2 regions of the Pseudomonas sp. GW101-3H06 genome follow, and region 2 is predicted to be linked to the other one. Evidence: predicted binding sites of a transcription regulator. Region 2 holds the regulator's gene; the other holds the start of a gene.

Region 1 (15,262 bases), 3.9 Mb from region 2:
CTGGCCGTTGTTGGCATTGGCGGCTTGGCATTGAGTCAAAAGGTCGGTCAGCACATCGCTTTGTGCCAGCAGTGCTTCGCCGACGCTCGACTGGCTGGCCAGTTGCTCCAGACCGCTACGGTTGGTCGGCAGGTTGAGACTGGCGAGGATTTCACTGCGCTTGCGGCCATGCTGTTCAAGCAAAATGATCAAGGCTTGCTTCTGCGCCAGAATATCTTCGAGCAGGGACATGTCGCGACCATGCAAGGCGAGGGACTCGGTACGCAGTAACTCCAGCAATTGTTGCGCTGGAGCAAAATCGTCGGTGATCAGTTGCAGTAGATTCGTGTCGTGCATGGCTGGCCTTGGGTTTTAAGCGTCCAAAAGCCTGGCGCCGGCCGGGGCCTAGCGCTGGGCTTCGAAGTTGAGCAGTTTGCTGGCTACACGGTTGCTGTCGACTTTATAGCTGCCATCGGCAATCGCTGCTTTCAACTCGGCCACGCGGGCTTTGTCGACGACAGGCTGATCGCGCAGCGTATCAGTGATCTTCTGCAACTGTTGAGCCTCATTGCTGAGATGTACCGATTCCCCGACTGTAGCGGTACCGGCCTGTTCGGCCTGGGTAGTCAGCGGTGCGGATTTACCGGTTTCGGCGGTTTCCTTGGCAGCGCTGGTACGTGTACTGCCCGTCAATGACGAGGAACTGTTCAAACGGCTGAAATCGATGACCATGATAAAAACCTCTGGGAATTTGGACGCTTGCCATGTTTTCGGCCATTCCCTGAAAAACTTTAGGCCCATTTATCAATGAGCTTGCGCGCGTCAGCGCTTGCCCTGTATGGGGCACAGTTTAGGGAACAGCCATGGCCAGCGCCACATCTTCACGAAACACAGGGCTCTGCATGGCCGCCTACATGGAAACCTCCACCTGGCCCGGCGCGATGACTTGCGCCTTGATGACTCGTTGGGAGTTGAGGTTTTTCACCCGGATCTGTTCGCTCATGCCGCCATTGGACAGCGCTTCGCCGGGCATTCGCACGCTGAGCGTACCGCTGCGGGCGGTGATCACCACTTGATCACCTTTGCGGATAACTTCCGCCTGTTCGAGATGGACCAGGGTAATGACCTGATCGGTGACCATTGGTCGGGTAAGTCGTTGTCCGATCGCCTGTTCGACGGAGGTCAGGTAGCCCTGGTTGATCGCACTGATATCCCGCTCACGCAGGATCACATCCTCAGGCTCGACAATGCCGGCGCGCCGCAGTGGTCGCGAGGTGGTCACGACGTCGCGAAACAGGCGTACTTGAGCGGGTACGAAGACCGTCCAGGGGGATGTTCCCTCGCAGCGAACCTTGACCGTGACCCGGCCCAACGGCTTGGCCGGACTCTCCAGTGAGGCTGTCAATTCCTTGTCGCACATCGGCATGCGCATACGCGGATCGAGCTGGTTGACCTGGATTTCGTAGCGACCTTCCGTTTGACTGGTAGCCAGATAGTCTTCTACGGTGAATTCAAGAAAGCCCTGGGTGACGCCGATAAGCATGTCAGGCAAGGTAACCGCGTCAGCAACGGCAGGGCTGCCAGTGTTGAACAGGCACACAGCCGCCAACGCACCGAGGAATTTGCGGTGGAGTGTGGTCGGGCGTCGGAAAAATGTCGGTTCTGTGTTCATACAAAGATAAAAAGCAAGCGCCGTGCCGTTTAGAGATGAATGTGCGTCGCAACAACACTTAGCGTTGGTGTAGGAGTCTGGGCATGGCTGGTGTAATGGATTCGGTGAACCAGCGCACGCAACTGGTAGGGCAGAATCGCCTTGAGCTGTTGTTGTTCCGTCTCGACGGCCAGCAGCTGTATGGGATCAACGTGTTCAAGGTTCGGGAGGTGTTGCAATGCCCCCAGCTGACGCTGATGCCCAAGTCCAGTCCTGTCGTGTGCGGCGTGGCGAATATCCGGGGGGCGACCATTCCGATCCTTGATCTGGCAATGGCGACTGGCTCCGGCGCTTTGAAGGACAAGAACAATCCCTTCGTGATCATCACGGAATACAACACCAAGACCCAGGGATTTCTGGTGCGCTCGGTGGAACGCATCGTCAATATGAACTGGGAGGAGATTCATCCGCCACCCAAGGGGACCGGTCGCGATCACTACCTGACGGCGGTGACGCGGGTCGACAATCAGTTGGTTGAAATCATCGACGTCGAAAAGGTGCTGGCGGAAGTGGCGCCGACGCCGGAAGCGATTTCCGTCGGCGTGGTCGATGTCGAAACCCAGCACAAGGCACTCTCGTTGCGTGTGCTGACGGTCGATGATTCGTCGGTGGCGCGCAAGCAGGTCACGCGCTGCCTGCAAACGGTCGGTGTCGAAGTGGTGGCGTTGAACGACGGCCGGCAAGCGCTGGATTACCTGCGCAAACTGGTCGACGAGGGCAAGAAGCCGGAAGAAGAGTTCCTGATGATGATCTCCGACATCGAGATGCCGGAGATGGACGGGTACACGCTGACGGCCGAGATCCGCAACGATCCTCGCATGCAAAAGCTTCATATCATCCTGCATACTTCGTTGTCGGGCGTGTTCAATCAGGCGATGGTCAAGAAAGTCGGTGCCGATGACTTCCTGGCCAAATTCCGTCCTGATGACCTGGCATCCCGGGTAGTCGACCGGATCAAAGCAGCAGATATCAGCTAGGGGCGTCCGGCCCCTGGCAGTCAACACGATTTAAGAGGCGGCAGCATTGTCTACGGGTAATTTGGATTTCGAACAGTTCCGGGTATTCCTGGAAAAAGCCTGTGGCATTTTGCTCGGTGAAAACAAGCAGTATCTGGTCTCGAGCCGTCTCAACAAACTGATGGAGCAGCAAGGCATCAAGTCCCTGGGTGAGTTGGTCCAACGCATCCAGACCCAGCCGCGCAGCGGGTTGCGCGAGATGGTGGTGGACGCGATGACGACCAACGAAACCTTGTGGTTTCGTGACACCTATCCGTTTGAAGTCTTGAAGAACAAGGTACTGCCTGAAGCGATCAAGGCCAGTCCCGGCCAGCGTTTGCGGATTTGGTCGGCGGCGTGCTCGTCGGGTCAGGAGCCGTACTCGCTGTCGATGTCCATCGACGAGTTCGAGCGGACCAATGTCGGGCAATTGAAGATGGGGGTGCAGATCGTGGCCACCGATCTGTCCGGCACCATGCTCACCAACTGCAAGACCGGCGAATACGACAGCCTGGCCATCGGTCGCGGTCTGTCGCCCGAGCGGCTGCAGCGTTATTTCGATCCGAAGGGGCCGGGACGCTGGGCCATCAAGGCGCCGATCAAGAGCCGAGTGGAATTCCGCTCCTTCAACCTGCTGGATAGCTACGCGAGCCTCGGCAAGTTCGACATCGTGTTCTGCCGCAACGTGCTGATCTACTTCTCTGCCGAAGTGAAGAAGGACATCCTGTTGCGCATTCACAGCACGTTGAAGCCGGGTGGCTATCTGTTCCTCGGTGCATCCGAAGCGCTGAACGGATTGCCGGATCATTACCAGATGGTTCAGTGCAGTCCGGGGATTATTTACCAGGCGAAGTGATCGGTTGGCGGTATCAAAAATCGGGAGTCCTCAGGGCTCCCGTTTTTTTTTGCCTGATGAAGTATCGGCCCCACAGGGGATGCGGTGTTCTCTCGGTCGAGTAAAGCGGCAGAAAAGCGGCATCCAGCGGAAACCGGTTGCCGCTTTTCTGGCATTGCCGCATTGCCACGGCCCGCAAAGTCCCGGTTTACGGGCTTTTTTGAATTGGCATGACGCTTGCTATATCCATCGTACGAAAAATCAGGTCACCCGAAGGTTTCCCGACATGAGCATCAGCTTCGATAAAGCGCTCGGCATTCACGAAAAGGCTCTGGGCTTCCGCGCCCAGCGTGCCGAAGTCCTGGCCAACAACATTGCCAACGCCGATACCCCGAACTACAAGGCTCGGGACCTGGAATTCTCGAAAGTACTCGAGGCGCAGAACGATAAAGCCAAGAACGGCACGTTCGCCTTGAACATGACCAACAGCCGTCATATCGAAGCCGAAGGCCTGGGTAATGGCGACGAGTCGCTGATGTACCGCACGCCGATGCAGCCCTCGATCGACCAGAACACCGTGGACGCTCAGCTGGAACAGTCGAACTACGCGGAAAACTCGGTCAACTTCCAGGCCAGCTTCACCCTGCTCAACAGTAAATTCAAAGGGCTGGTGTCAGCCCTGCGCGGAGAATAAGTCATGTCTCTATCCAGTGTTTTCAACATTGCCGGTAGCGGCATGAGTGCCCAGACCACGCGTTTGAACACCGTCGCTTCGAACATCGCCAACGCCGAGACTGTCTCGTCGAGCATCGACCAGACCTACCGTGCGCGTCACCCGGTGTTCGCCACCATGTTCCAGGGCGGCCAGAGCGGCGGCAGCGATTCGCTGTTCCAGAACCAGGATGCCGCCGGTCAAGGCGTTCAGGTACTGGGCGTGGTTGAAGACCAGAGCAACCTTGAGGCGCGCTACGAGCCGAACCATCCGGCAGCCGATGCCAAGGGTTACGTCTACTACCCGAACGTCAACGTGGTGGAAGAAATGGCCGACATGATTTCCGCGAGCCGTTCGTTCCAGACCAACGCCGAAATGATGAACACCGCCAAAACCATGATGCAGAAAGTCCTGACCCTCGGTCAGTGATAAGGGGCGACTCAGATGAGTGTTTCCGATACCACCAGTGGCTTGAGCCTCAACGACATCCTGGCCAACTCCGCAGTCAAGACCAAGACTGACGATAGCCTGGCTTCGGCAGCGGGCAGTGCCACCGGCAAAAAAGCCTTGGGCAAGGATGCGTTCCTGCAGTTGCTGGTGACGCAACTGAAGAACCAGAACCCGCTGGAACCGCAGGACAACGGCGAGTTCGTGGCGCAACTGGCGCAGTTCAGCAGCCTGGAAGGCATCACCACGCTCAACGACACCGTGGCCGGCATCGCCAGCAACTACAACTCGTCCCAGGCATTGCAGGCTTCGTCCCTGGTGGGGCGTTCGGTCATAGCACCGGGCGACAAGGCCGTAGTCGATACCACGAAGGGCATGACCGGTTCGATTTCGATACCGCAGTCGGTTGCCTCGACCACTGTGAAAATCACAGACAAGGACGGCAAAGTCATTCGCACCCTCGAACTGACCGATCAGAAAGCCGGCAATGCCAGCTTCACCTGGGATGGCAAGGACGACGCCGGCAACGTGGCCCCAACCGGCACTTACACCTTCGCGGCGAACACCACCATCGACGGTCAGGGCGTGGCGCTGATCACCAATCTGCCAGCAACCGTCAACAGCGTGACCATCAGCCAGACCGGCGGTGAGTTGATGCTCAACCTGGCCGGGCTGGGCAGCATCGCCCTGTCCAAAGTGCAAACCATTGGTATATAGAGCCGACTAACACGGCACAAAGGAGTGGAATATGTCTTTCAACATCGGCCTTAGCGGTCTCTATGCCGCCAACAAACAGCTGGACGTGACCGGCAACAACATCGCCAACGTTGCCACCGTCGGCTTCAAGTCGTCCCGTGCGGAATTCGAAGACGTTTACTCGGCCACCAAGCTGGGGGCAGGGAGCAGGACTATCGGCAATGGCGTGCGTCTGGCCAACGTTGCCCAACAATTTACCCAAGGCGATATCAGCAGCGGCACCGGTAACGTGCTGGACATGGGCATCAATGGCTCCGGCTTCTTCGTGCTGAACAACAACGGTTCGCTGTCCTACACCCGCGCCGGTACGTTCAAGGTCGACAAGGAAGGTTACGTCACCAATTCCGACTACACGGCGCGTGTTCAGGGTTACGGCGTGGATGCCAATGGCAAGATCATCAATGGTGTGTTGACCGACCTGCGTATCGACACCTCCAACCTGGCACCGAAGGCCACTACCACCGTATCGTCGACGATCAACCTCAAGTCTACGGAGCCCGCGATCGACGTCGTCGCGAACCCGTTCGACCCAAGCAAGACCGCGTCCTACACCAAGCAGTTCAGCACCCCGATTTTCGACTCTCAGGGTAACGAACACACCATGGATCAATACATGGTCAAGACGGGTCCCAACACTTGGGACACCTACACCCTGATCGATGGTCGCAACCCGAATGGCAGCGACCCGATGAACGCAGCTACCCGTCCTGTCCCTTCGACCATGACGTTTGATACCAGCGGCAAACTGGTATCGGTCAGCACGCCGAATCCACCGGGTGCGCCAATCGTCAGCCCGAATCTGGCCATCACCAACTGGACTCCAGGTAAAGTGACCAATGGTGTGTGGGCACCCAACGGTGCCGCCGCCGACCCGGCCGGTGTGACCATCGCCATGTCCAACACCACCCAGTTCAACGCCGATAGCGCGCGCTCGATTCCGGCGCAGAACGGCTACGCTACTGGTCAGATCTCCAACCTGACCATCGACGGCAACGGTGTGATGCTGGCCAACTTCAGCAACTACCAAACCAAGCCGATCGGTCAGATTGCGTTGGCCAGCTTCACCAACGAACAAGGTCTGCAGCAAGTGGGCGGCACCGCCTGGAAAGAAACCTACGCGTCGGGCATTCCGGGCTACGATTCGCCGGAAACCGGTACCTTGGGTTCGATCCGCTCCAACTCCCTGGAAGAGTCGAACGTCAACGTGACCAATGAACTGGTCGAACTGATCAAGGCGCAGAGCAACTACCAGGCGAACGCCAAGACCATCTCCACCCAAAGCACCATCATGCAGACCATCATTCAGATGACCTGATGTTTGATGCAGCTGCATAAAGAACCCCTCGCAAGAGGGGTTTTTTCATGGCCGTGATTTTTGTCAGGGGCTGAGGTTTCGGTTGCCTGTGCTGGCCCCTTCGCGAGCCTGCTCGCTGGCGGTGGGCCAGGCACCACGCGCCGACAGGCAAAAGAAAACCCCCGATCAACCAGAGGCTCATCGGGGGTTTCAGGTAGGCGCCTTTCAGCGCCTGCCGGCTCAGCTTATTGGCAGAGTAGCCAGCTAGGATGTGTATACTTTCCTGAAGCCGCTGTAAGCCGTGGTATACAGCGATTTTCTCGCTGTTCTGACGTTTGCTATCGTATACTTTAGAGGGTTTTTTGGCATTCTATGCTCGAAAGTATACGAAAATCGATTTGGGGGGCGTGGCATTATTTTTTTACGTTCTGAGTCTATGGCCGTTTCCCAGACATCGGGAAGCCCGTCAGCTCCGAGCATCGATTCATCGCCCTTCGATTTTGCCCTGTGTTGTCATTGGGCTTTGCTGTAAGCCGTCACAACTTCGCATCCCAAGCGTCCATCGCCCCGATGAGAGTGTGGAACCACTGAAGCTCATGGCCCCGCAAGGCCGTAGCAATTTTCCGATTTGTATCGGCGTCAAACCACGGCGGGAGACTATCCATATCGCCCGAAAATAGGCTGGCCGTCATGACGGTGTACTCACCGGTTTTTATAGATTGAAGGCATGCGTACCTTACTGCCTCTCCGCTGGCGAGCCGCCGCCAAGCAACAACATCAATGCAGTCCAAGACATTTACTGGAGTTCCTCCAGTAGAGCCAGAATCGTGGCTCCCCTGAATGGCGGACGGCCAACCGTGAGTTCCCGGCTTGTGGACAAGATGCTTGAGTTGCTCACGCGATGTAATTATTTGATCCCGGATCTCTTCTGGATCTATAGAAATTACACCACCGGCGTTTACTGAAAGAGTCTTAAACTTGTTCGCTGCCGTGATAAAATTTTGCTCACGCGCCTTTTCGCAATCAGGGCGTCGGTCGGGATTGATGAAATTCCATAACTTTGAAATTAGCTTCAATGACACGCGTCCCGCTGACATAGTGGTTTGCCCGAATATAGAGTTCTTGAAAGCTGGCATGATTCGCCAAGCATAATAGAGATATAGTAAAAATTACCGGCTGCTGAATTCTCGAACCACTCAGCTATATTGAATTCGGGTATCAGATTGGTCATTTCCTTAGCACCTCAGATTACATATGCCAAGAACTCAATTGCTTCGTATGGATCAGAAAAGCCGGTGAGTGTGGCTCCATAAGTTCGAGTTACCTCTAATGTTCTCTCAGATGCCTCATAATATAAGGAGACCTTGACCTTATCCAATATCAATTTCTGATTACCTACCAGTTTTTCTGTCTTTGCCACCGCATCTGATCTGGATTCAACTGCAACTTTGAATGCTGAGTCACCATCAAGGTTCACGAGTGCAGTCTGAGTTTTCACTGGCTTCAGTGTTGTAATTCTCTCTAGCTTGTCAAGCTTTTTAAACCAGTCGTAGACGTCGAGCTTAGCGCCTTCGAAAGCGAAGGGCTTGGGGAGTACGCGTCTTAGAGTCGTAGTAAAGCCTTTCATGCTTTGCGGAGGGGACTCGGCTATTATCTCGTAAAGATTCAACTCTTTTTCACGAATATAAAACCTGAAGCTGAGATATTGAATGACGGTATTCTGAAGGGAATTCCCATATACATCTGTCAAATCACTGATCAAGGTATTTTGTTCATGATACTTAGCACTGAGCATTTTTTGGACGGGAGCTATTAGCTCCACGCCAGACCCAAAGTCGGGATCAAACGGCGCTGCCGACATCAGGTTGTTCAGCTCGTCCATTGTCGCATTTATATGCAGTAAAAAAATCTTGAACCTTATAGTTCGCATCTTTATTTACCTTTGGTTAGTGCTGCCAATGTAGACTCCGCCGCCTTTACAATAAGTTTTTTAATACGTTCCTCGTCCACTGGATTGGCTTTGACCCTTGCACCATATTCGCCTACCGATTGGTATCGCATGACACCTTTGACGATGTAGGAAAAATCCGCGCACTCAGATTGTCTGCCGAACTGTGACTCCAAGACGTAAACATCAGAATCAAACTGGTTTTCGTCCACGGCATGCCACAATATCTTCCAAATATAGAAACCATTCTCCTCAAGGCTGAGAAGTTGTTCCGACTCAAGCACTCCTTGACCACGTAATTGAGCTTTCGATATTCGAGTGATTGCCTTGGTCTCTTTGATCTCAGGCTCATCGCCGTCTAGGGAGTCAAATTCATCCTCCAGCATATCGTCATCGATATCTTTGACTGGGTTATATGTAGCAACGTCGATTACATCGAGAACTTTTATTTTGGGAAGGGCATGTATCATTTGCCGGAAAAATTTACTCCTCAAGCTTGAGTCCGGGAAGGATGCTAGAGAAATATCTACCACGCTAACCTTTTCATCGGTAAGAGTCTCTATCTGACTTTGCAGTGCGGCTGAAACAACCTTGAACTTATCGTTCATAGGCCCCGTAACCTTCCAACCATCAGCCGTAGGTTCAAACTTTATCTGCGCATCTTTCTGCACTACCTGCCTAAACTCTGACTGCCCGTAATCCGTTTTTGTATATCGCACTGTACACAGTATCGCGTCACCTTCGACCCAATAATCAACACTATCTTGATGCTTGTCCTCTAGCATCTCTTTTGTAGACTCAAGAGATTCAAGTAGCTTCTGTTTGCTTAAAGCGACCTTAAGGTCGATATTTGTTGTCCGCTCTCTAGCACTGTGAGCACCAATGAGTATCGAAAGTTTTTGAAAGTCAGCATAATCATGAAAAAAGCTACTGAATTTTCTAGCCAGGGATTCTTTGTCTGTGTCGGGAGAAATAATAATTCCCCGCGATAAGAATAGCTCTCGCAAGTGAGCAATTGTCACTTTTCGTTGGGTTAATGCATCGAACATGGCCTTATCTGAAGCGTAGTAAAGACTACCAATTTTCATGGTCGATCCCATCCGATGTGTTCGGCTTTGTAATTGTGCACCGCCATAGTAACTATCTGGAGGTCAATCCTTTCTAGTATGTTTCGACGATGTTCATCTTCGTTCCACTCACGAACATAATTCGCGATAGCTGACCGATAGTTGCTTATTAATTTGTCGCTGGAATCCTTGCAGATTATTCGAATTCTAATTTTCTTTTCTTTGTCGCCATTCAATATCTGGAACCTAGAGAGTGCGTCAAACAAGTACATGAACTCATATTCGCTCGCTCCACTACGCCGATAGTAGATAACATACCCTTCACCAAACGTTTTTATCTTGTGTCCGTCATCATCTATATCGTGAGCTTCGCCATGATGAATGATCAGATATGGAGATGCTATCATTTCCATCGTTGCTGGCCTGGCCCAGTAGTCACCTGCTGCCTTATGCAAGGTCATTTCTGGATACAAAAAAGTATACTTCCTTCGTGGGAAGGTGCCGTTTGCTACCAAGCTGTTTATATCCTGCCTAAGAGTCGCTATATAGTTAATCAGGGCTGGCTCGACGATGTGAAGTTGCTGCCCCTCTTTGACATGGAGGTTGTCCGACTTCAAATCTTTAAAGTGATCATAAAAATCTCGATCATATTGATCGTCATGATTGAATACGAAAAGCATTCCGCTTATTATTTTTTTCTCGCCACGAATAAGAAGGTAGCGATCTCGCCAGTCCGGGCTGATATAGGCGCAGTCTATTGATTTCGCCAAGCTCACCAGTGCTTTTCTGATCTCTGTGGTACCGATACTGCCCTTAGCATAGCTTTTTAAGTCTGTATGCATATAAACAGTTTTATTGGCATACGGATCAAAGTACCGGAATACAACATCGGTAGGGTGATGGTGGTCTCCCGACTTTCCTTTAGCATGGATTTCTTTTTGAACGCAGAGATAGTTCAGGTTCGAAGGCCCGACAATCTCCCACTTGAAGAACGAAAAAAGATCATCCGAAATCTTCTCTGCTATCCTTCCAATATTTACTAATTCCCCACCCGACATATCCCGTCAGCCTCTTATAGTTTTAAATAGCCAGATAAATTTATGATCACTATCGAGTCATGAAGACGCGAGAGAGTCAATCACTCCTATGATTGCCAGATGAACAACCCGATTAGAAGCATCTCATGCGCTGTGCGAGAAAGTGCAATGGAGCTGTAATGATGAGAATGGTCTCGATCTGCCATGGCAGCTATTTTGTAGTTCATGAGAGCTCCGCTCAGAAGAACAGCTACGGTTATTCCAAGGCTTAGACTTCCTTGGAAAATACCTCCTAATTTAAATGAGCCGCTGCACGCATATCGCGTAGGGGTCAAACCGTCCATATGCGAATCCATTCAATTGCACCTAATGAACCTTGGTGATGGCCCAATAATAGCTTCAAGATGTTGAGCTGTAATCCTTATTCGTCGGATTTCCATCGCATCGTGGTATGGAGGCCTGCTTTGATATCGAAAGTCAGCAGTGACGCCATTGCCAAATCATTCGCGATCCATGGCCCAACGTAATGAGCCCAAATGGGAGCATTAAGCCTAAAAATGGTGGTTAATGTCCCGTTTTGGGGACACTAACTCTCGCGCCCCATTAGGGACATATCTTCATCGCTCGGCTTTAATTCGGGAATTTATTCTTCGATTCGCCAGTTTCATGACGAGTCCAGCGCAAATTAGCTATCGACATGAATTGCCTAATCGCCAGCGCTCCCCGTTCATTTCTGGCTTTCGAGCCAGGCAAGGTCAGTGCTACCTCTACCTTGGCACGAGTCGCTTCGTACATTGCAAATGCGTTGAACTCAGAATCAAGCAGTACCAAGAGCACAGTATCAAAGGGTTGTCGTAGATCAATTGCACCCATACGGCCCGTAATCTTTTGCGGGTTCAGGATACAGCGCCCCTTGATCTGGATTCTCGCGACGCCAACTTCCAGCGTCTCTGTAGCGTCGTAACCTGCCTGCCTTGCAGGATGTAGTAACAGGCCGAGTCTAGTAGCAGCTTCGTACTCTGCGATCTCGCCTGTCACGCCCAGCGGCTTGCCGGTCAGGCGACAGAATCTACGCGCGAGCACCTTGGCCTCTTTCAAGATCTCTAGGATTTCATCCTGGATCAATGCAGCCTGCTGAGGTTCGTTGCCATGACTGAGTTCAATCATCTGCAAACGCCTCGAGCGCAGCGAGCAGCTTGGCAAGCTCAGTCAGGTTGGCTGCAGTCACGATGTCATATTCTCCTCGACTACTCAGCCGATACACCTCTCGAGCCTTTTTGACACGTTCCAGCAGAGGGACGACTATGCCTGACGCCCTTTCCAGAAACTCGTTGATGTCAGCCCGTGTCTGAGGAATTTTGTATCCTTTGGCCGCGCTTGTGATGATCACGTCCGAATCGCGAAGCTTGGCGATGCCGCTGGAGCGGATCCTCTGGTCGTTGATATCTCCGAAGCCGCTATCTTTTAGGTGGCCGACTATTTCTGCGGTTGGCACGTAGTCTTTGGTGACGAATTCGCTTTGGAATCTCAAGAACCGCAAGATGCTCAGCTGCAGGCGCTCATCCTCATTAGGATGCTCACCAGCCCGTTCGCTAAAAAGGTCAGCCTGACGGAGAGCTTCTTGGTGTACCTGGTAGTCAGCGTACCCAAATTCATCCGTCGGCGGCGGCAGAAGAGACTGGTACTTGGATGGCCACTCAAGCATTCCAAGGGTCAGGCTTCGTAGAATCTTTTTGTAGGCAAGAACTGCTTCTTCCGATGCTTTCTCTTCGTAGATCTGAGCGACTGAGCCAGCAAAAAAATCTGCAACCTGAACCAAGACGTTGTCCTTACTGGCCATCGTCTGGAAGGCATCTCTATCGCCAAATAGGTCATCGACGAACCGTTCTGAAACGTAGCTTTTGAGGCTCTCCTGAAATTCCTGGCCACCATGCTCGTCTACGATCATCTGGAGGTCGGGGTATGCGCGGAACAAACGTTCATAGAGCAACCCGTTCACGTATTTTATGAACGAGGTCTTGATACGGAGGCCGCCGTCTTTGTGAATTCGGGACTTATCAACGACGGTGAAATATAGTTTGAATGGCAGCTCAGATAGCTCGTTAAGGATTCGGGCACGGCGATCTGAATCCTTCGGCTTCAGATTGCTGGATTTGATCTCGCCTGTTTGAAAGTGACGCGTGCGGAGTGCTTCAGCTTGGGCATAAGCAGCTTCCAGATCTTTCTCTGCCACCAGAATGGAGCACACGATGAAGAAGCCCGAGCTTCCTCCCTTTGACGTATCAAGGTCGGAATTCCCGGACTCATCCACGAAAGCATATGTTCTGTCCATGAGCTTGCTCCATCAACAACGTGCTGAGCGTAGTGGGTCGCCCAATGGCAAGGTGGCGAACTTAGTTCGTCGCCGTGGTACTGCCTGGAGCGGGGCCTTCGCTGAACGTGTAGTTGATGACCACGTCATTTCGGATCAAGACGTCGAGAGTTTTCTGAGTGCCCGTGGTCGTTACCTTCATGGTGACCACGTAGCTTTGGGCATGCGCTGAGCCATTGGTGTAGGTGTAGATCCACTTCTCGTCAGTCTCGCTGACTGCGCTCTTAGCGTAGGGCTCACCAAACAGCGACTTCAACTCAGCAGTCGTGGTTTTGCCTTTGATGATGCTCGTAACGCTTGCCGACGGAAAGTCTCGGCCTGCGGTGTAGTGAGACGTAGCGCAACCGCCGAGTGCGACACACATCCCCATGACTGCGATGAGCTTTTTCATATCCTTCCTTGATCGTAGAAAGCTTCAAATCTAGCTGGCATCGAGGCTAAAAGCCATCACCACCTTGAGCACCTTCGCTTGCTCTCGCGTACGGCGCACTACACGCATAAGCAAACGTGCTTTTGCCCAAGGTGACCAGAGTAAAACTCCTGGCGTCTTGAGCTCAAAATCATGGGCGCAAATATACTTTCGCGTGGGGCGATGCTCTCGGTTAGCAGCCGACTGGTAGTTCTTCTGGAGCAGCCTGCAAAGGCAGTTTGCGGCCCAAAGCTATCGTTCAGTTTATTTGCGATACAGGGGCAGTTCAGTTACCAGTAGAGTTGAAAAAAATTATGAGCAACGAGCCTAGATTACATCTAAAATCGCACGGTAATTCAACTTTTGGGAAATTCCGCAATGATTAAATTCGATATGTCGTTGTAGTGCTCATAGAGCGCGTAGTGATTGTTAGATAAATTGAAATTACAGGTTATTCATCCACCCCCTAAAAACTCCAATGACAAAAGCTACCATTAGAGTAGCTTTTGTCAGCGAAAACCTATTTTTTTGAAGGTTTGCTAGGTTTCAAGTCGGGATTATTTCCTTGCGTGTCTTTATTGTCACGACGACGCTTATCAACTTCGCCGGTTGATTTGGCAATCGGTTTTGGGCCTGGTTTAAGCGCCATAAAATCTCTCCTTGTTGTTAATGTTATTTTAGTAGTTGCCGGATCATCCTATTAGCACTGACGGATACTTTCAATAGGCATGAGATGCATGATTTTAGCTATGTGAAAAAGATAGCTCTTGGCGTCATCTACTGGAAATCTAACGACAGGTAACATGTTGATTTTACGTTCATTGGTGCGACCTTGCAGGTAGATCTGCATCTCCAGAATCATTCGAGCATCGCCAAGGCGTATCGGCCTGCTAGCCGGCATGTTCTCGTGAGTGAGCCGGGGTAGGGGGTATCCTGACCAGCGCAGAGGACATCATTGATCTATTTGTAGTGTCGTCTTTGACCGTCCCGCCGGTGTCTAGAAAGGCGTCGATCCAGTTTGACGACCAATCCCGTTTTAGCTAATTCGGTGGCAGGGTTGGTTGTGAGAGAACGCGTCCCTATTGCATACCTGCAGCAGCATGTCTTAGATTCACTGCCTTTTAAGCATGGCAGCAGGCTGTCAATCCTAGGATTCTGAGGTTACGTCCCTAAATGAGCTCCACAATTGAATGGGAAGTTGAACTTACCAGCGGCGTTCCCATGTACTTGCATCAGCTTTCTCGCGAGAACGATAACAACGGGCATTTTTGGGTGTGGGGAGGAGTCGACGACTACCTCGATTGCACAAATGACCACTTCAGCTTCAGTTCCTCACATTTCGGCGATATCGAAGATGACCCTGATGTGGCCTGGCAGGTAGCGCACGAGCTTCTGTCGCTGTTCAACGGAGCAATGGCTTTGCTGTGGAACCAGCGACACCCTTTCCGGATTGCGCGCCTCTTGCGTGAGGGCCGGAGCGTAAACTACGTCGAAAAGCGCAATTTGCATGGCCTTCTCGGTGCTCTACCAGCCTCAGCGAAGCGAGGCAGGGAACGGGAAGATAGCGCGTTAGTTTTTCACCTTGTATCGCTTGCTTGCGAGTACCAAGACGCTTACCACTTGGTCAAGCTGTTTGAGCAAAAGGGCGGTTGGACTACCTATTACAAGATTCTCGAAACAATTGAGTCCTATACGGCGAAG
Region 2 (15,262 bases):
GCGGAAGGCTATCGTGTATTGGCGAACCAGAAAGTTGTCGATCGCCTGCTCGATGAAGAGTCGGGCAACGTCGCCGAGCTTGAAGGGTTCATCGGGCGCACCATTCGGTTCCAGGTGGAAACCATGTATTCCCAGGAACAATACGACGTGGTGCTGCTCTGAACCGCTACGTCCTGATTTTTCCTCAACGGCTGGCCTCAGCTTTTCGCAGAACTTTTGCCATGGGAGCCAACTGACATGGAGCGTCTGACACGCATTTTGGCCGCATTGACCCGCTGGGGTCTGGGCCTGTGCGCGTTGGTTTTGGTATTGATGGCGTTGTACGTCAGCCTTGGCCGGGAACTGGCGCCGCTGGTGGCCGAATACCGTGTCGAAATCGAAACCAGGGCCAGTGAGGCCTTGGGTATGCCACTGCAAATCGGCGAGTTGAAAGGCAGCTGGAGTGGTTTCGCGCCTATTTTGTCGGTTCACGATGTCACAGTGGGCGAGGGCGCGAACGCCCTGCACCTGGAGCATGTACGGGTAGTGCCGGATCTTTGGGGCAGTGTATTGGCGCGCGAAGTGCGCATCGCCCATCTGGAACTCAACGGCCTGAAGATCAGCCTCAAGCAAGGCGATGATGGCCAGTGGGCGCTGGAAGGCTTGCCGGTGAAGGACGATCAGCCCCTTGACCCGCAGCAGTTGCTCAATCGCATGCAGATGCTCCAGCAGTTGTCGGTGCTCGACAGCCAGATCACCTTGCAACCATGGGGGGCGTCGCCACTGACGCTGACCTACGTCGGCCTGAATCTGAAAACCGGTGTCACGCGTCAGCGACTCGATGCGCGCCTGACGTTGCCTGATGGGCAACCGCTGGCCATGAGCCTGCGCACGCGCATACGCGCCAGCCAATGGAAGGAGGCTGAAGCCCAGGTTTACCTGAGCCTGCCGCAAAGCGACTGGTCGAAATGGCTGCCCGAGAGCATCAGCCAGCAATGGAATTTTTCCGAGATCAAGGCCGGCGGTGAGCTGTGGGCGACCTGGGGCAAGGGCGAGCTGCAAAGCGCTGCGGTGCGTTTGAATGCGCCGCAACTCAAGGGCGCCTATGCCGAACGCAAACCGGTCCAGATCAACAATCTGGCGCTCAATGGCTATTTTCAGCGCAACGCCGAAGGCATGCTGGTGACGGTGGATTCCCTGGCGATGAACCTTGGCGAGACCCGTTGGGAATCGCGCCTGCAGTTCAAGCAAACCACAGCCACTGACAATTCAGAGCCGCTCTGGCATTTGCAGGCGGACCGCCTCGAACTGACCCCGCTCACGCCGCTGCTCAATGCCCTGGCGCCACTGCCTGAAGGCCTTGCCACGGTGGTCGAGCGACTCAAGGTCACCGGCGGGCTGCGCAATGTCCTGATCGATGTGCGGCCCAATGCCACGGATGACAGAAAATTCAGCTTTGCCGCCAACCTCGACCGGGTCGGTTTCGACGCCTATCACGGCGCGCCAGCGGCGCGAAACGTCACGGGCAGCATCAGCGGTGACCTTGGGCAGGGCGAGTTGCGCATGGCCAGCAAGGATTTCATGCTGCACCTGGATCCGATTTTCGCCAAGCCATGGCAGTACATTCAGGCCAATGCCCGCCTGACCTGGAAGCTCGACAAAGAAGGCTTCACCCTGATCGCGCCGTACCTGAAAGTGCTGGGCGAAGAGGGCAAGATCGCCGGCGATTTCCTGATCCGCCTGCATTTCGACCACACACAGGAAGACTACATGGACCTGCGGGTCGGTCTGGTGGAGGGTGACGGTCGTTACACCGCCAAGTACCTGCCGGCGGTCCTCAGCCCGGCGCTGGACGAATGGTTGCGCACGGCGATTCTCAAAGGTGCGGTGGATCAGGGCTTCTTCCAGTACCAGGGGTCGTTGAACCACGGCGCAGCCGAGACAGCGCGCAGTATCAGTCTGTTTTTCAAGGTGCACGATGCCGAGTTGGCCTTCCAGCCGGGCTGGCCCCATGTCAGCAAGGTTTCCGGTGACGTGTTCGTTGAAGACAGCGGTGTACGGATCCTGGCCAGCAAGGGACAACTGCTCGATACCCAGGTCCGCGATATTTACGTCAACATTCCCCATGTGCCGCAAGGTCAAAGCTCCCACCTGTTTCTCGACGGGACGTTTGCCGGAGGTTTGGGCGACGGTCTGAAAATTCTTCAAACAGCGCCGATCGGCACAGCCGAGACCTTTGCCGGCTGGGAAGGCGAGGGTGATCTGCAAGGCAAACTCAAGCTTGACATTCCGTTGGCCAAGGGCGAGCAACCGAAGATCCTGGTGGACTTCAAGACGGCCAAGGCCCGCTTGAAACTGGCCGAGCCTTCCCTGGAGCTGACGCAGCTCAAGGGCGATTTCCGCTTCGACAGTACCAAAGGTTTGAGTGGGCAAAACATCACCGCCCGAGCGTTCGACAAACCGGTAAGCGCGCAGATTTTCGCCGATGGACGCGAAGGCAAGCTCAACACCCGGGTCAACGCTTCGGGGCAGGTCGAAGTCAAAAAACTCACGGAGTGGCTGAGTGTTACCCAGCCGTTGCCGGTCAGCGGCGTGATCCCCTACCAGTTGCAACTGACCCTCGATGGCGCTGATAGCCAGCTGATGGTCAACTCCAGTCTCAAGGGCGTGACCGTGGACTTGCCAGCGCCATTCGGCCTGACGGCGGATGCGGGGCGTGACACGACGTTCCGCATGACGCTGCAAGGCGCGGAGCGACGCTATTGGGTGAACTACGGCGAACTGGCGAACTTCACCTTTGCCGCACCGACCGGCAACATCGCCAACGGTCGTGGTGAGTTGTTTCTGGGCAACGGCAATGCGGTGTTGCCCGGTGCCAAGGGGCTGCGAGTGCGCGGTGTGCTGTCGGAACTGGACGTCGGGCCGTGGCAGGATCTGGTGAACAAGTATGCCGGGCAAGATCCCGGCGGCAGTGCCAAACAGTTGCTCAGCGGCGCGGATATCAAGGTCGGCAAGCTCAGTGCTCTCGGCACCACGCTGGATCAGGCATCGGTGCAGTTGACCCGTAAACCGACCGCCTGGGCCCTGCAGCTCGACAGCCAGCAGGTCAAGGGCAACGCCAGCTTCCCTGATGCGAAAGCCGCACCGATGGTGATCAACCTGCAAACCGTGCGTCTGCCGGCACCGGACCCGACGGTGCTGGCCGATGAGAACTCGCCGGACCCGCTGGCCTCGGTTGACCCGACCAAGATCCCGGCGATGGATATCACCATCAATCAGCTGTACCAAGGCAATGACCTGGTGGGAGCCTGGTCGCTGAAAGTGCGCCCGACGGCCAAGGGCATTGCTCTGAACTCACTGGACATGGGCCTCAAAGGCATTCTGTTGCAGGGCAGCGGCGGCTGGGAAGGTGTACCCGGCTCCAGCACAAGCTGGTACAAGGGGCGGATCAGCGGCAAGAACCTCGCGGACGTGCTCAAGGGCTGGGGCTTTGCGCCAAGTGTCACCAGTCAGGAGTTCCATATGGATGTCGATGGCCGTTGGCCCGGCTCACCGGCCTGGCTGGCGTCCAAGCGTTTTTCCGGCACCCTCGATGCTTCGATGAAGGAAGGTCAGTTTGTTGAAGTCGAAGGCGGTGCCCAGGCGTTGCGGGTGTTTGGCTTGCTCAACTTCAACTCCATTGGCCGGCGTTTGCGCCTGGACTTCTCCGACCTGTTTGGCAAAGGCTTGAGCTATGACCGGGTCAAAGGGCTGCTGGTGGCGACCAACGGCGTGTACGTGACCCGCGAACCGATCCAGATGACGGGGCCATCGAGCAATGTTGAACTCAACGGTACCCTGAACCTGGTCGGTGATCAGATCGATGCCAAATTGCTGGTGACCTTGCCGGTGACCAACAACTTGCCGATTGCCGCCCTGATCGTCGGTGCACCTGCCATTGGCGGGGCGCTGTTCCTGATCGACAAGTTGATCGGCGATCGCGTCGCCCGTTTCGCCAGCGTGAAATACACCGTCAAAGGGCCATGGAAAGATCCGAAAATCACCTACGACAAGCCTTTTTGAGTTCTTTTTTGCACAGCCACTCACCGAGGCTATGGAGTAGCATGGCGGCCTGCCCTTGTGAAAAGCGAAGTTGGAGCACGCCATGTCTGTAGCGGTGATTCAAATGGTCAGCCAGAGCGATGTGCCGGCCAACCTCGTTCAGGCGCGTCGCCTGCTTGAACAGGCAGCGGCGGCGGGTGCCGTGCTGGCTGTGCTGCCGGAAAACTTCGCCGCCATGGGCCGCCGTGATATCGCCGACATCGGTCGCGCCGAGGCGTTGGGCGAAGGCCTGATCCTGCCTTGGTTGAAACAGACCGCCCGTGACCTCAAATTATGGATAGTGGCCGGTACTTTGCCGTTACCGCCGGTGGATCAACCGACGGCCAAAGTGCACGCCTGTTCGTTGCTGGTGAATGATCAAGGCGAAACGGTGGCGCGCTACGACAAACTGCACCTGTTCGACGTGGACGTGGCGGACAATCGCGGCCGTTATCGCGAATCCGATGACTATGCTTATGGCAGTGGGGTCGTGGTGGCGGACACGCCGGTGGGGCGAGTCGGTCTGACGGTTTGTTATGACTTGCGCTTTCCGGAGCTCTACAGTGAATTACGCGCTGCCGGCGCGGAACTGATTACCGCGCCGTCGGCCTTTACCGCCGTGACTGGCGCCGCGCACTGGGATGTGCTGATTCGCGCAAGGGCCATCGAAACCCAGTGTTATGTGCTAGCGGCTGCCCAGGGTGGGACGCATCCGGGGCCTCGGGAAACCTGGGGGCATGCGGCCATTGTCGATCCATGGGGTCGAGTGCTGGCGCAACAGGATCAAGGCGAGGCCGTGCTGCTGGCCGAACGTGACAGCAGCGAACAGGCGTCCATCAGGGCGCGGATGCCGGTGTCCAGTCACCGGCGCTTTTTCTCGCAGGGCGCGCAGCGACCTGCATCAGAACGACGAATTTAAGGCGTAAAACATATGAGCGAGTTGTTGTCCTCAGTCAGTGAACACCTCCTGGCGCCTGGTGGCGTAACGATCGAAAACCTGCAAAGTGTGCTCGGTGATCTGGCCGGGCCGGGTATCGATGCCGCCGACCTGTATTTCCAGGGGCAGATTTCCGAGTCCTGGGCGCTGGAAGACGGCATCGTCAAGGAAGGCAACTTCAACCTTGATCAGGGTGTAGGAGTGCGGGCGCAATCGGGTGAAAAAACCGGTTTTGCCTACAGCAATGCGATCACCCTGGAAGCCCTGGGCGCTGCGTCCCGTGCGGCCCGCTCAATCTCCCGAGCCGGGCAGAACGGCACGGTGCAAGCATTCACCTCCCAGGATGTCGCGCAGTTGTACGCGCCGGACAATCCCCTGGAAGTGCTGAGCCGTGCCGAGAAAGTCGATCTGCTCAAGCGCATCGATGCCGCCACTCGCGCGCTCGATCCGCGTATCCAGCAAGTCACCGTGAGCATGGCCGGTGTCTGGGAACGAATTCTGGTGGCGTCTACCGATGGTGGTCTGGCGGCGGATGTGCGGCCACTGGTGCGTTTCAACGTCAGCGTGATCGTCGAGCAGAATGGCCGTCGCGAGCGCGGTGGCCATGGTGGTGGCGGTCGTACCGATTACCGTTACTTCCTCGCCGAAGACCGCGCCATGAGCTATGCCCGTGAAGCGTTGCGTCAGGCGCTGGTCAATCTGGAAGCCATTCCTGCGCCGGCCGGTACCTTGCCGGTGGTACTCGGCTCCGGTTGGTCGGGCGTGCTGTTGCACGAAGCGGTTGGACATGGCCTGGAAGGCGACTTCAATCGCAAGGGCAGCTCGGCTTATAGCGGGCGCATGGGCGAGAGGGTTGCCTCCAAACTTTGCACCATTGTCGACGACGGCACCTTGTCCGGGCGTCGTGGCTCATTGAGCGTTGATGATGAAGGCACCCCGACCGAGTGCACCACACTGATCGAAAACGGTGTGCTCAAGGGTTATATGCAGGACAAGCTCAATGCACGGCTGATGGGCGTGGCCCGCACCGGTAACGGGCGTCGCGAATCCTATGCGCATTTGCCGATGCCACGCATGACCAACACCTACATGCTGGCCGGCGAAAGCGACCCGGCGGAAATCATCGCTTCGGTGAAGAGGGGCATCTACTGCGCGAACCTCGGCGGTGGTCAGGTCGATATCACCAGCGGCAAGTTCGTGTTTTCCACCAGCGAGGCGTACCTGATCGAAGATGGCAAGATCACCGCCCCAGTCAAAGGAGCGACCTTGATCGGCAACGGCCCGGAAGCCATGAGCAAAGTGTCGATGGTCGGCAACGATCTGGCGCTGGACAGCGGCGTGGGGACATGCGGCAAGGATGGGCAGTCGGTGCCGGTGGGTGTCGGCCAGCCAACGCTGAAGATTGATGCGATTACCGTGGGTGGCACGGGCTCGTAAGGATGGAGCTGCGGGTGAGTCGCGCGGCGACTCACCCGGTCCGGGATTCAACGCAGGCCGCGTTGAGTCTCGTCCAGCTCACGGATGTACTTGAAGATTTTACGGCTGGAAGCAGGAGGCTTGTTTTGTGCAACCTCGTGCTGTGCCTGACGGATCAGTGAACGCAGTTGCTGGCGATCGGCGTCAGGGTAGTCGACGACGAATTTTTCCAGAACGGCATCGTCACCGGCTATCAGGCGATCACGCCAGCGCTCCAGGTTATGGAAGCGCTCGTTGTACTGGCGAGTGGAGGCATCGAGTTGATCGAGCAAAACCAGAATGGCGTCAGTGTCCTGATCGCGCATCAGTTTGCCGATGAACTGAAGGTGCCGTTTACGCGCGATGTTCGCAGTGTGCTTGGGCGCATCGGCCAGGGCCCGGCGCAAGGCGTCGGTCAAGGGCAGTTTTGCCAGCAAGTCAGGCTTGAGTGTTGTGAGGCGCTCGCCGAGGTCAACCAGAGCATGCAGCTCGCGTTTGACCTGGGATTTGCTTTTTTCTCCCGTATCGAGGGAGTCGTCGTAAGAATCAACCATGGTGGCCGTCCGCAAAGAAACGCCGCCATGATAACCAGTCGGGGGCCGCTTGTCCGGCCCGGTCGCTCGATGACCGTCACCGAAAGCAGAATTTGAGTGGAGAACAGCATGAGTGCAGTTGAAAGCGTCGGCCCACAAGCATTGCCGGCACTGCAAGAACAGGTCGAGCAGATCATCGCTGAAGCCAAGCGCCAGGGCGCCAGTGCCTGTGAGGTGGCGGTATCCCTGGAGCAGGGCCTGTCGACCTCGGTGCGCCAGCGTGAAGTCGAAACCGTTGAATTCAACCGCGATCAGGGCTTCGGCATCACCTTGTACGTCGGCCAGCGCAAGGGCTCGGCCAGCACTTCGGCCAGTGGTCCGGAGGCGATTCGTGAAACCGTCGCGGCGGCACTGGCCATCGCCAAACACACCTCTGAAGACGAAGCCTCGGGCCTGGCCGATGCGGCACTGATGGCCAGGGACCTGCAGGATTTCGATCTTTTCCACGAATGGGACATCACCCCGGAGCAAGCCATCGAAAAAGCCTTGCTCTGCGAAGCGGCGGCATTCGATGCCGACGCACGGATCAAGAACGCCGATGGCACTACCCTGAGTACGCATCAAGGCTGCCGTGTGTACGGCAACAGCCACGGGTTTATCGGCGGTTATGCATCGACCCGGCACAGCCTGAGCTGCGTGATGATCGCCGAGGCCGATGGCCAGATGCAGCGTGATTACTGGTACGACGTGAACCGTCAGGGCAATTTGCTGACGGATCCGGTGAGCATCGGCCAGCGTGCCGCGCAACGGGCGGCGAGTCGCCTGGGCGCGCGTCCGGTACCCACCTGCGAAGTACCGGTGCTGTTTTCTGCCGAGCTGGCCGGTGGCCTGTTCGGCAGTTTCCTGTCGGCGATTTCCGGTGGCAGCCTGTACCGCAAATCCTCGTTCCTCGAAGGCACCCTGGGGCAGAAGCTGTTTCCGGAGTGGTTGACCATCGATGAACGTCCGCACCTGATGCGTGCCTTGGGCAGTGCGGCGTTCGATGGTGATGGCCTGGCAACCTACGCCAAGCCGTTCGTCGAAAAAGGCGAGTTGGTGTCTTACGTGCTGGGCACCTACTCCGGTCGCAAACTCGGCATGCCGAGCACCGCGAATGCCGGCGGCGTGCATAATCTGTTCGTCACCCATGGAGATGAAGATCAGGCGGCCTTGCTGCGACGCATGGGCCGCGGGCTGTTGGTGACCGAGCTGATGGGCCAGGGCTTGAACATGGTCACCGGCGATTATTCCCGTGGCGCGGCGGGTTACTGGGTCGAGAACGGTGAAATCCAGTTCGCGGTCCAGGAGGTGACTATCGCCGGCAACATGCGTGACATGTTCAAACAGATTGTCGCGGTCGGTAATGATCTCGAACTTCGCAGCAACATCCGCACCGGTTCGGTGTTGATCGAGCGGATGACCGTAGCGGGCAGTTAATTCTTCCCGTGATACAAAAAGGCGTGCCACCCAATGGGTGGCACGCCTTTTTTTGGTTCTTCACGCAATCCCGGGCAACACAGAAACAAGAGCGCTGTTTTGCTTGATGAAGGTGATGGATGCGGCGCTCGCCACAAAGCCGCGGCGTTTACTCGCCTTCGTCGAAGTAATTGTTGATCAAGGCCACCAGTGCTTCCATCGCCTCCTGTGCCTGTTCGCCTTCCGTGCTCAGATGGATTTTGGTGCCCTTGCCGGCGGCGAGCATCATCATGGCCATGATGCTTTTGCCGTCGACGGTGGATTCTGGTGTGCGTCCAACCCTGATCGTGCATTCCTTGAATTGGCCGGCAACCCCAACGAACTTTGCAGACGCCCGGGCATGCAAGCCCAGCTTATTGATGATTTCGATTTCCAGAGCAGGCATCGCGATGTGAATCCTTTAGCTGAGGTCGCGGTGGCGGACCTGGACGTTCTTCAGGGATTGCTGCAGGGTCTTGCCCAGACGTTCGGTCAGGTAGACAGAGCGGTGATGCCCGCCGGTGCAACCGATGGCAATGGTGACATACGCGCGGTTGCTGGCAGCAAAGCGGGGTAGCCATTTGAGCAGGTACGTGGAGATGTCCTGGAACATCTCTTCGACATCCGGCTGTGCCGCCAGGTACTCGGCCACCGGCTGATCAAGTCCGGACTGCGCGCGTAACTCCGGTTTCCAGTAAGGGTTGGGCAAGCAGCGCACATCGAACACCAGGTCGGCGTCGACCGGCATGCCGCGCTTGAAGCCGAAAGACTCCACCAGGAACGCTGTTCCTGGCTCCGGCTGGTTCAGCAGGCGCAGCTTGATGGTATCGCGCAGCTGATACAGGTTCAGGTTGGTGGTATTGATCTTGAGATCGGCCAGGTCGGCAATGGGGCCGAGCAGGCTCGTTTCGTCGGTGATTGCTTCGGCCAGCGAGCGATTGGCGCTGCTCAGCGGGTGGCGACGGCGGGTTTCCGAGAAGCGTTTGAGCAGGGTTTCTTCGTCGGCATCCAGATACAGCACATCGCACTGGATGTGACGGCTGCGTACTTCTTCCAGCAGCTCGGGAAACCGCGATAGATGGCTTGGCAGGTTGCGCGCATCGATGGATACGGCAACCAGCGGCTGTGACAGCTCGGTATGAATCAACGCACGTTCGGCCAGTTCCGGCAGCAACCCGGCAGGCAGGTTGTCGATGCAGTAGTAGCCGTTGTCCTCGAGCACATCGAGGGCGGTGCTTTTACCTGAGCCGGATCGGCCGCTGACGATGATCAAGCGCATGATTACTGCCCGTTTTGCTCGTCCAGGACAACCTGATACAAGGCTTGATTGCTCGGGGCGCTGCGCAGTTTGTCGCGCACGTCCTTGCGGTCGAGCATGCTGGCAATCTGGCGCAACAACTCAAGGTGCGCATCGGTGGCGGCTTCCGGGACCAGTAGCACAAACAGCAGGTCAACCGGCGCGCCGTCGATGGCGTCGAAATCTATAGGGGCATCCAGGTGCATCAAGGCGCTGATGGGCGCATTGCATCCCTTGAGGCGGCAATGAGGAATGGCGATGCCGTTGCCAAAACCGGTCGAGCCGAGTTTTTCGCGGGCGATCAAAGCCTCGAAGACATCTTGCATCTCCAGATCCGGCACTTCGCGATGGATAAGGTTGGCAATTTGCTCTAGGGCTTTCTTTTTACTGCCGCCCGGCACGTTCACCAGGGAACGGCCGGGGGTCAGGATGCTTTCAAGTCGGATCATGGGTTGGGAGTGTTAACGACCGGTAGCGCCCTGGAGGAGGCTCTGGGTCTTTTCCTTATGCTTTTTGAGTTGTTTATCCAGCTTGTCGGTCAAGGCGTCGATCGCCGCGTACATATCGGTATGTTCCGCGTTCGCGACCACTTCATTGCCGGGAATATGCAGCGTGGCTTCGATTTTCTGCTTCAGCTTTTCGACCGTCATCGTGACCTGCACGTTGGTGATCTTGTCGAAATGTCGCTCCAATCGTTCGAGTTTTTCGCCGATGTAGGTGCGAAGAGGTTCGGTCACTTCCAGTTGGTGTCCACTGATGTTGACTTGCATACAGCTTCTCCTTCGTTGCCAGTGCATAAAGCGGCAGATCAGATGATCTGCCACTGGAACGCTGTGGCGTGGCTCTACATCAATCGCTTGCGTTCGCTCGAAGGCGCGATCCCGAGGGATTCGCGGTACTTGGCGACGGTGCGGCGAGCCACCTGAATGCCTTGTGCCTCCAGTAAACCAGCGATCTTGCTGTCACTCAACGGCTTTTTCTGATTTTCCGCGGCAACCAGTTTTTTGATGATCGCGCGGATCGCCGTGGACGAGCATTCGCCGCCTTCGGAGGTGCTGACGTGACTGGAGAAAAAGTATTTCAGTTCATAAATACCCCGGGGGGTATGCATGAATTTCTGCGTGGTCACCCGTGAGATCGTCGACTCGTGCATGCCGACCGCTTCAGCGATGTCATGCAGGACCAACGGCTTCATCGCCTCGTCGCCATACTCCAGGAAGCCGCGCTGATGCTCGACGATCTGGGTGGCTACTTTCATCAGGGTTTCGTTGCGGCTTTGCAGGCTCTTGATGAACCAGCGGGCTTCCTGCAGCTGATTGCGCATGAAGGTGTTGTCGGCACTGGTATCGGCGCGGCGCACGAAGCCTGCGTACTGGGCGTTGACCCGCAGTCGTGGCACAGACTCCTGGTTGAGCTCTACCAGCCAGCGCTCGTTGTCCTTGCGCACGATCACGTCCGGGACCACATATTCGGCTTCGGTGGACTCGATCTGCGAGCCCGGGCGCGGATTGAGGCTCTGGACCAGTTCGATGACCTGGCGCAGTTCGTCTTCCTTGAGCTTCATGCGGCGCATCAGCTGGCTGTAGTCACGGCTGCCGAGCAAGTCGATGTAATCGGTGACCAGGCGTTTGGCCTCGGCCAGCCAGGGTGTTTTGGCAGGCAGCTGGCGCAATTGCAGCAACAGGCATTCACCCAGGTTACGGGCGCCGATGCCGGCGGGTTCGAATTGCTGGATGCGGTGCAGGACGGCTTCGATCTCGTCCAGTTCGATGTCCAGTTCCGGATCGAAGGCTTCGAGGATTTCCTCGAGCGTTTCGTCCAGATAGCCCTGATTGTTGATGCAGTCGATCAGGGTCACGGCAATCAGCCGGTCAGTGTCGGACATCGGGGCCAGGTTCAGCTGCCAGAGCAAGTGGCTTTGAAGGCTTTCACCGGCTGATGTGCGGGTGGTGAAGTCCCACTCGTCATCATCGTTGCTGGGAAGGTTGCTGGCGCTGGTCTGGTAGACGTCTTCCCATGCCGTATCGACAGGAAGTTCGTTGGGGATGCGTTCGTTCCAGTCGCCTTCGTCGAGGTTATCAACCGTCGGCGCGCTTTCCTGGTAGGAGGGTTCCTGGATGTCGGTGTTGGGCTTCTGTTCGGCGTTGTCGGCCAAGGGGTCGGTGTTGTCGAAGTCGTCGCCTTCTTCCTGGCGCTCGAGCATCGGATTGGACTCCAGGGCCTCCTGGATTTCCTGCTGCAGGTCCAGGGTCGACAATTGGAGCAGGCGGATGGCCTGTTGCAGCTGCGGTGTCATCGTCAGCTGCTGGCCCATTCTCAAGACTAGCGATGGTTTCATGGCAGGGGCTTAACACCTTATTCGCCGGCGCACATGCGCCATCCACTACAGGGGCGCCGGAGCGCCAAACATAAGCAAATTATATGCCCGAAGTTGCGGTGCTTGCCTAGAGCGCTGTAACAATAAAAAAGTATTGATTTTTATCGAGACAAGCGCTCGGTCGACTAGCCAGCTCAGTGCTTACAGGCGGAACTCATGGCCCAGGTACACTTCCTTGACCAGATCGTTGGCCAGGATGGTGTCGGAGTCGCCTTCGGCGATCAGTTGGCCATCGTTGACGATATAGGCTGTTTCGCAGATATCCAGGGTTTCACGGACGTTGTGGTCAGTGATCAGCACGCCAATGCCCTTGGCCTTGAGGTGGTGGATGATCTGTTTGATGTCGCCCACCGAAATCGGGTCCACGCCGGCGAAGGGTTCGTCGAGCAGGATGAATTTCGGGTTGGTGGCCAGTGCGCGGGCGATTTCCACGCGGCGGCGTTCGCCACCGGACAGGCTCATGCCGAGGTTGTCGCGGATGTGGCTGATGTGGAACTCCTGCAGCAGGCTTTCCAACTCCTGGCGACGATCGGCCTTGTCGAGTTCCTTGCGGGTCTCGAGGATGGCCATGATGTTGTCGGCCACCGACAGTTTGCGGAAGATCGACGCTTCTTGCGGCAGATAGCCGATACCGGCCTTCGCGCGACCGTGCATAGGCTGGTGGCTGACGTCCAGGTCGTCGATCAGGACGCGGCCCTGATCGGCCCTTACCAGGCCTACGATCATGTAGAAGCAGGTGGTCTTGCCGGCGCCGTTGGGGCCAAGCAGGCCGACGATCTGACCGCTGTCGATGGACAGGCTCACGTCACGCACGACCTGGCGGCTCTTGTAGCTCTTGGCCAGATGCTGAGCTTTCAGAGTTGCCATTACTGGGCCTTTTGCTCGTCGGTTTTCTTTTTCGGCTGGATCACCATGTCGATGCGTGGGCGCGCTTCGGTGACTTTGCTGCCTGTGGCGCGACCGGCGCTGGCCAGCTTTTTAACGGTGTCGTAGACGATTTTTTCGCCCTGGGTGACGTTGTTGTCCTTGTCGACGACTTTGGCGCGATCGATCAGCACAACGCGGTTTTGCGTTGCATGATACTGGATGGTCACGCCCCAGCCTTGAACAGGCTTGGCATCGCCCGCGGTTTGCACTTGTTCGAAGTAGGCGAGGTTGCCCACCGACGTCACCACATCGATATCGCCGTTAGATGCGCGGGTCATGGTCACTTTGTTGCCTGTGACCTTCATCGAGCCTTGGGTGATGATCACGTCGCCCGTGTAGGTGGCGATACCGTTCTTGTCGTCCAGCTGGGCGTCGTCGGCCTGAATGCGGATAGGCTGCTGTTGGTCATCCGGCAGAGCCCAGGCGCTCACGCTTCCCAGTGCCGCGCCCAGACTGAGCAAAATAGGGAGGGTTTTAACGAGCCTCATACTGTCCTCTTACGTTCGAGAGCAGGTGTATCCTGCTTTCTTTCAAGTACGCTTTCATTCCGTTGCCTGTCGATACGCCACCAGCGCCGTCGATTCTAACGGGTTGCTCGGTCTGCGCATATTGCTGCTGCGGGAACACTGTCATGCGAGTGGTGGTAATCAGGGTCCTGCGGTTTTTCTCGTCGAAACGCGTGATGCGTACCGAATCGATCAGTTCGACCTGTGTGCCATCGGGGTTGACTTCACCCTTTTCGCTCTGGACGTGCCACGGGAACTCGGTACCGCGGAACATGTTCAGGTCGGGATTGGTCAGCAAGGTCACTTGGGTGGCTTTGAGGTGTTCGACCTTGTCCGACGTCATTTCGTATTGCAGTTTGCCATCTGGCAGGAACTGCACGCTGTGGGCATTGATGGCGTAATAGTCGATTGCGCTGTTGTCGACTTGCACAGCAGGCTTGTCGAGGAAGCGTTCCGGGCTGATGTTCCAGTAGCCGACCGCGGCGAAAATCGCCGCGATGCAACCGAATACCAGGATGTTGCGAATCTTTTTGCTCAGCATGTCTGGCTCACAGGTACGCGGCATTGGCCGCATCGAGGCGGCCCTGGGCGCGCAGGATCAATTCGCAGAATTCGCGGGCGGCACCTTCGCCGCCGCGGGCCTGGGTGATGCCATGGGCGTGTTCGCGCACGAAACTGGCGGCATTGGCGACTGCCATTCCCAAGCCTACGCGGCGAATCACCGGCAGATCAGGCAGGTCGTCGCCAAGGTAGGCAACCTGTTCATAGCTTAGGTTGAGTTGGCCAAGTAGCTCGTCAAGCACCACCAATTTGTCTTCGCGTCCCTGGTACAGGTGTGGAATGCCGAGGTTCTTCGCTCGCCGCTCGACCACCGGGGTCTTGCGGCCGCTGATAATGGCTGTCTGGACGCCGGCGGCCATCAGCATCTTGATGCCCTGGCCATCGAGGGTGTTGAACGTCTTGAATTCGCTGCCGTCTTCGAGGAAGTACAGGCGTCCGTCGGTGAGGACGCCGTCGACATCGAACACCGCCAGTTTGATCTGTTGGCCGCGCTTCAGCAGGTCCGTGTTCATTACATTACTCCCGCGCGCAGCAAGTCGTGCATGTTCAAGGCGCCGACTGGGCGGTCCTCGCCATCGACCACCACCAGCGCGTTGATTTTATGGTCTTCCATGATTTTCAGGGCCTCGGCGGCGAGCATTTCGGCGCGGGCGGTCTTGCCGTGGGCGGTCATGACCTGATCGATGGTGACGCTGTGGATATCGATTGTGCGATCCAGGGTGCGGCGCAAATCACCGTCGGTGAAGATCCCGGCCAGTTTGCCGTCTGCTTCAAGGATTACAGTCATGCCCAGTCCCTTTCGGGTCATTTCCATCAGGGCATCCTTGAGCAGGGTACCGCGCTGAACCTGTGGCAGCTCTTGCCCGGCGTGCATGACGTTTTCCACTTTCAGCAGCAGGCGGCGGCCCAATGCGCCGCCGGGATGGGAAAAGGCGAAGTCTTCGGCAGTAAACCCACGGGCTTCCAGCAGGGCCACGGCCAGGGCATCGCCCATGACCAGCGCGGCGGTAGTCGAAGAGGTGGGCGCCAGGTTCAGTGGGCAGGCTTCATGCTCGACATGCACATTGAGGTTGACCTCGGCGGCCTTGGCCAGCGGCGAATCGGGATTGCCTGTCA

Evidence for each region. Region 2 encodes sigma-54, which starts transcription at its own class of promoters, with help from an activator protein. Its sites were predicted from a motif close to ANTGGCATNNANNTTGCTNT; they were not measured.
Region 1: flgB (flagellar basal body rod protein FlgB) is a predicted target of sigma-54. The motif match lies at 3,745-3,764, and genes of this name have one in related genera.

The regions. Positions count from the first base shown of each region.
Region 1 covers NZ_JBWKZO010000001.1:4,964,978-4,980,239, reverse strand. Annotated here, with positions in the region: gene AC07ZE_RS22820 (flagella synthesis protein FlgN) at 1-336, opposite strand, end outside; gene flgM (flagellar biosynthesis anti-sigma factor FlgM) at 385-711, opposite strand; gene flgA (flagellar basal body P-ring formation chaperone FlgA) at 890-1,651, opposite strand; gene AC07ZE_RS22805 (chemotaxis protein CheV) at 1,735-2,667, shown strand; gene cheR (protein-glutamate O-methyltransferase CheR) at 2,714-3,541, shown strand; gene flgB (flagellar basal body rod protein FlgB) at 3,807-4,214, shown strand; gene flgC (flagellar basal body rod protein FlgC) at 4,218-4,661, shown strand; gene flgD (flagellar hook assembly protein FlgD) at 4,677-5,396, shown strand; gene flgE (flagellar hook protein FlgE) at 5,428-6,750, shown strand; gene AC07ZE_RS22775 (hypothetical protein) at 7,266-7,865, opposite strand; gene AC07ZE_RS22770 (hypothetical protein) at 7,973-8,611, opposite strand; gene AC07ZE_RS22765 (hypothetical protein) at 8,662-9,765, opposite strand; gene AC07ZE_RS22760 (PD-(D/E)XK nuclease domain-containing protein) at 9,762-10,802, opposite strand; gene AC07ZE_RS22755 (hypothetical protein) at 11,412-11,948, opposite strand; gene AC07ZE_RS22750 (DUF3800 domain-containing protein) at 11,941-13,113, opposite strand; gene AC07ZE_RS22745 (hypothetical protein) at 13,175-13,543, opposite strand; gene AC07ZE_RS22740 (hypothetical protein) at 14,082-14,210, opposite strand; gene AC07ZE_RS22735 (hypothetical protein) at 14,735-15,262, shown strand, end outside.
Region 2 covers NZ_JBWKZO010000001.1:1,079,819-1,095,080, forward strand. Annotated here, with positions in the region: gene rng (ribonuclease G) at 1-162, shown strand, start outside; gene AC07ZE_RS04865 (YhdP family protein) at 238-4,041, shown strand; gene AC07ZE_RS04870 (carbon-nitrogen hydrolase family protein) at 4,124-4,978, shown strand; gene tldD (metalloprotease TldD) at 4,991-6,433, shown strand; gene yjgA (ribosome biogenesis factor YjgA) at 6,481-7,005, opposite strand; gene pmbA (metalloprotease PmbA) at 7,114-8,460, shown strand; gene AC07ZE_RS04890 (HPr family phosphocarrier protein) at 8,609-8,884, opposite strand; gene rapZ (RNase adapter RapZ) at 8,900-9,757, opposite strand; gene ptsN (PTS IIA-like nitrogen regulatory protein PtsN) at 9,760-10,224, opposite strand; gene hpf (ribosome hibernation-promoting factor, HPF/YfiA family) at 10,237-10,545, opposite strand; gene AC07ZE_RS04910 (RNA polymerase factor sigma-54) at 10,620-12,113, opposite strand; gene lptB (LPS export ABC transporter ATP-binding protein) at 12,294-13,019, opposite strand; gene lptA (lipopolysaccharide transport periplasmic protein LptA) at 13,019-13,567, opposite strand; gene lptC (LPS export ABC transporter periplasmic protein LptC) at 13,554-14,126, opposite strand; gene AC07ZE_RS04930 (KdsC family phosphatase) at 14,134-14,658, opposite strand; gene AC07ZE_RS04935 (KpsF/GutQ family sugar-phosphate isomerase) at 14,658-15,262, opposite strand, start outside.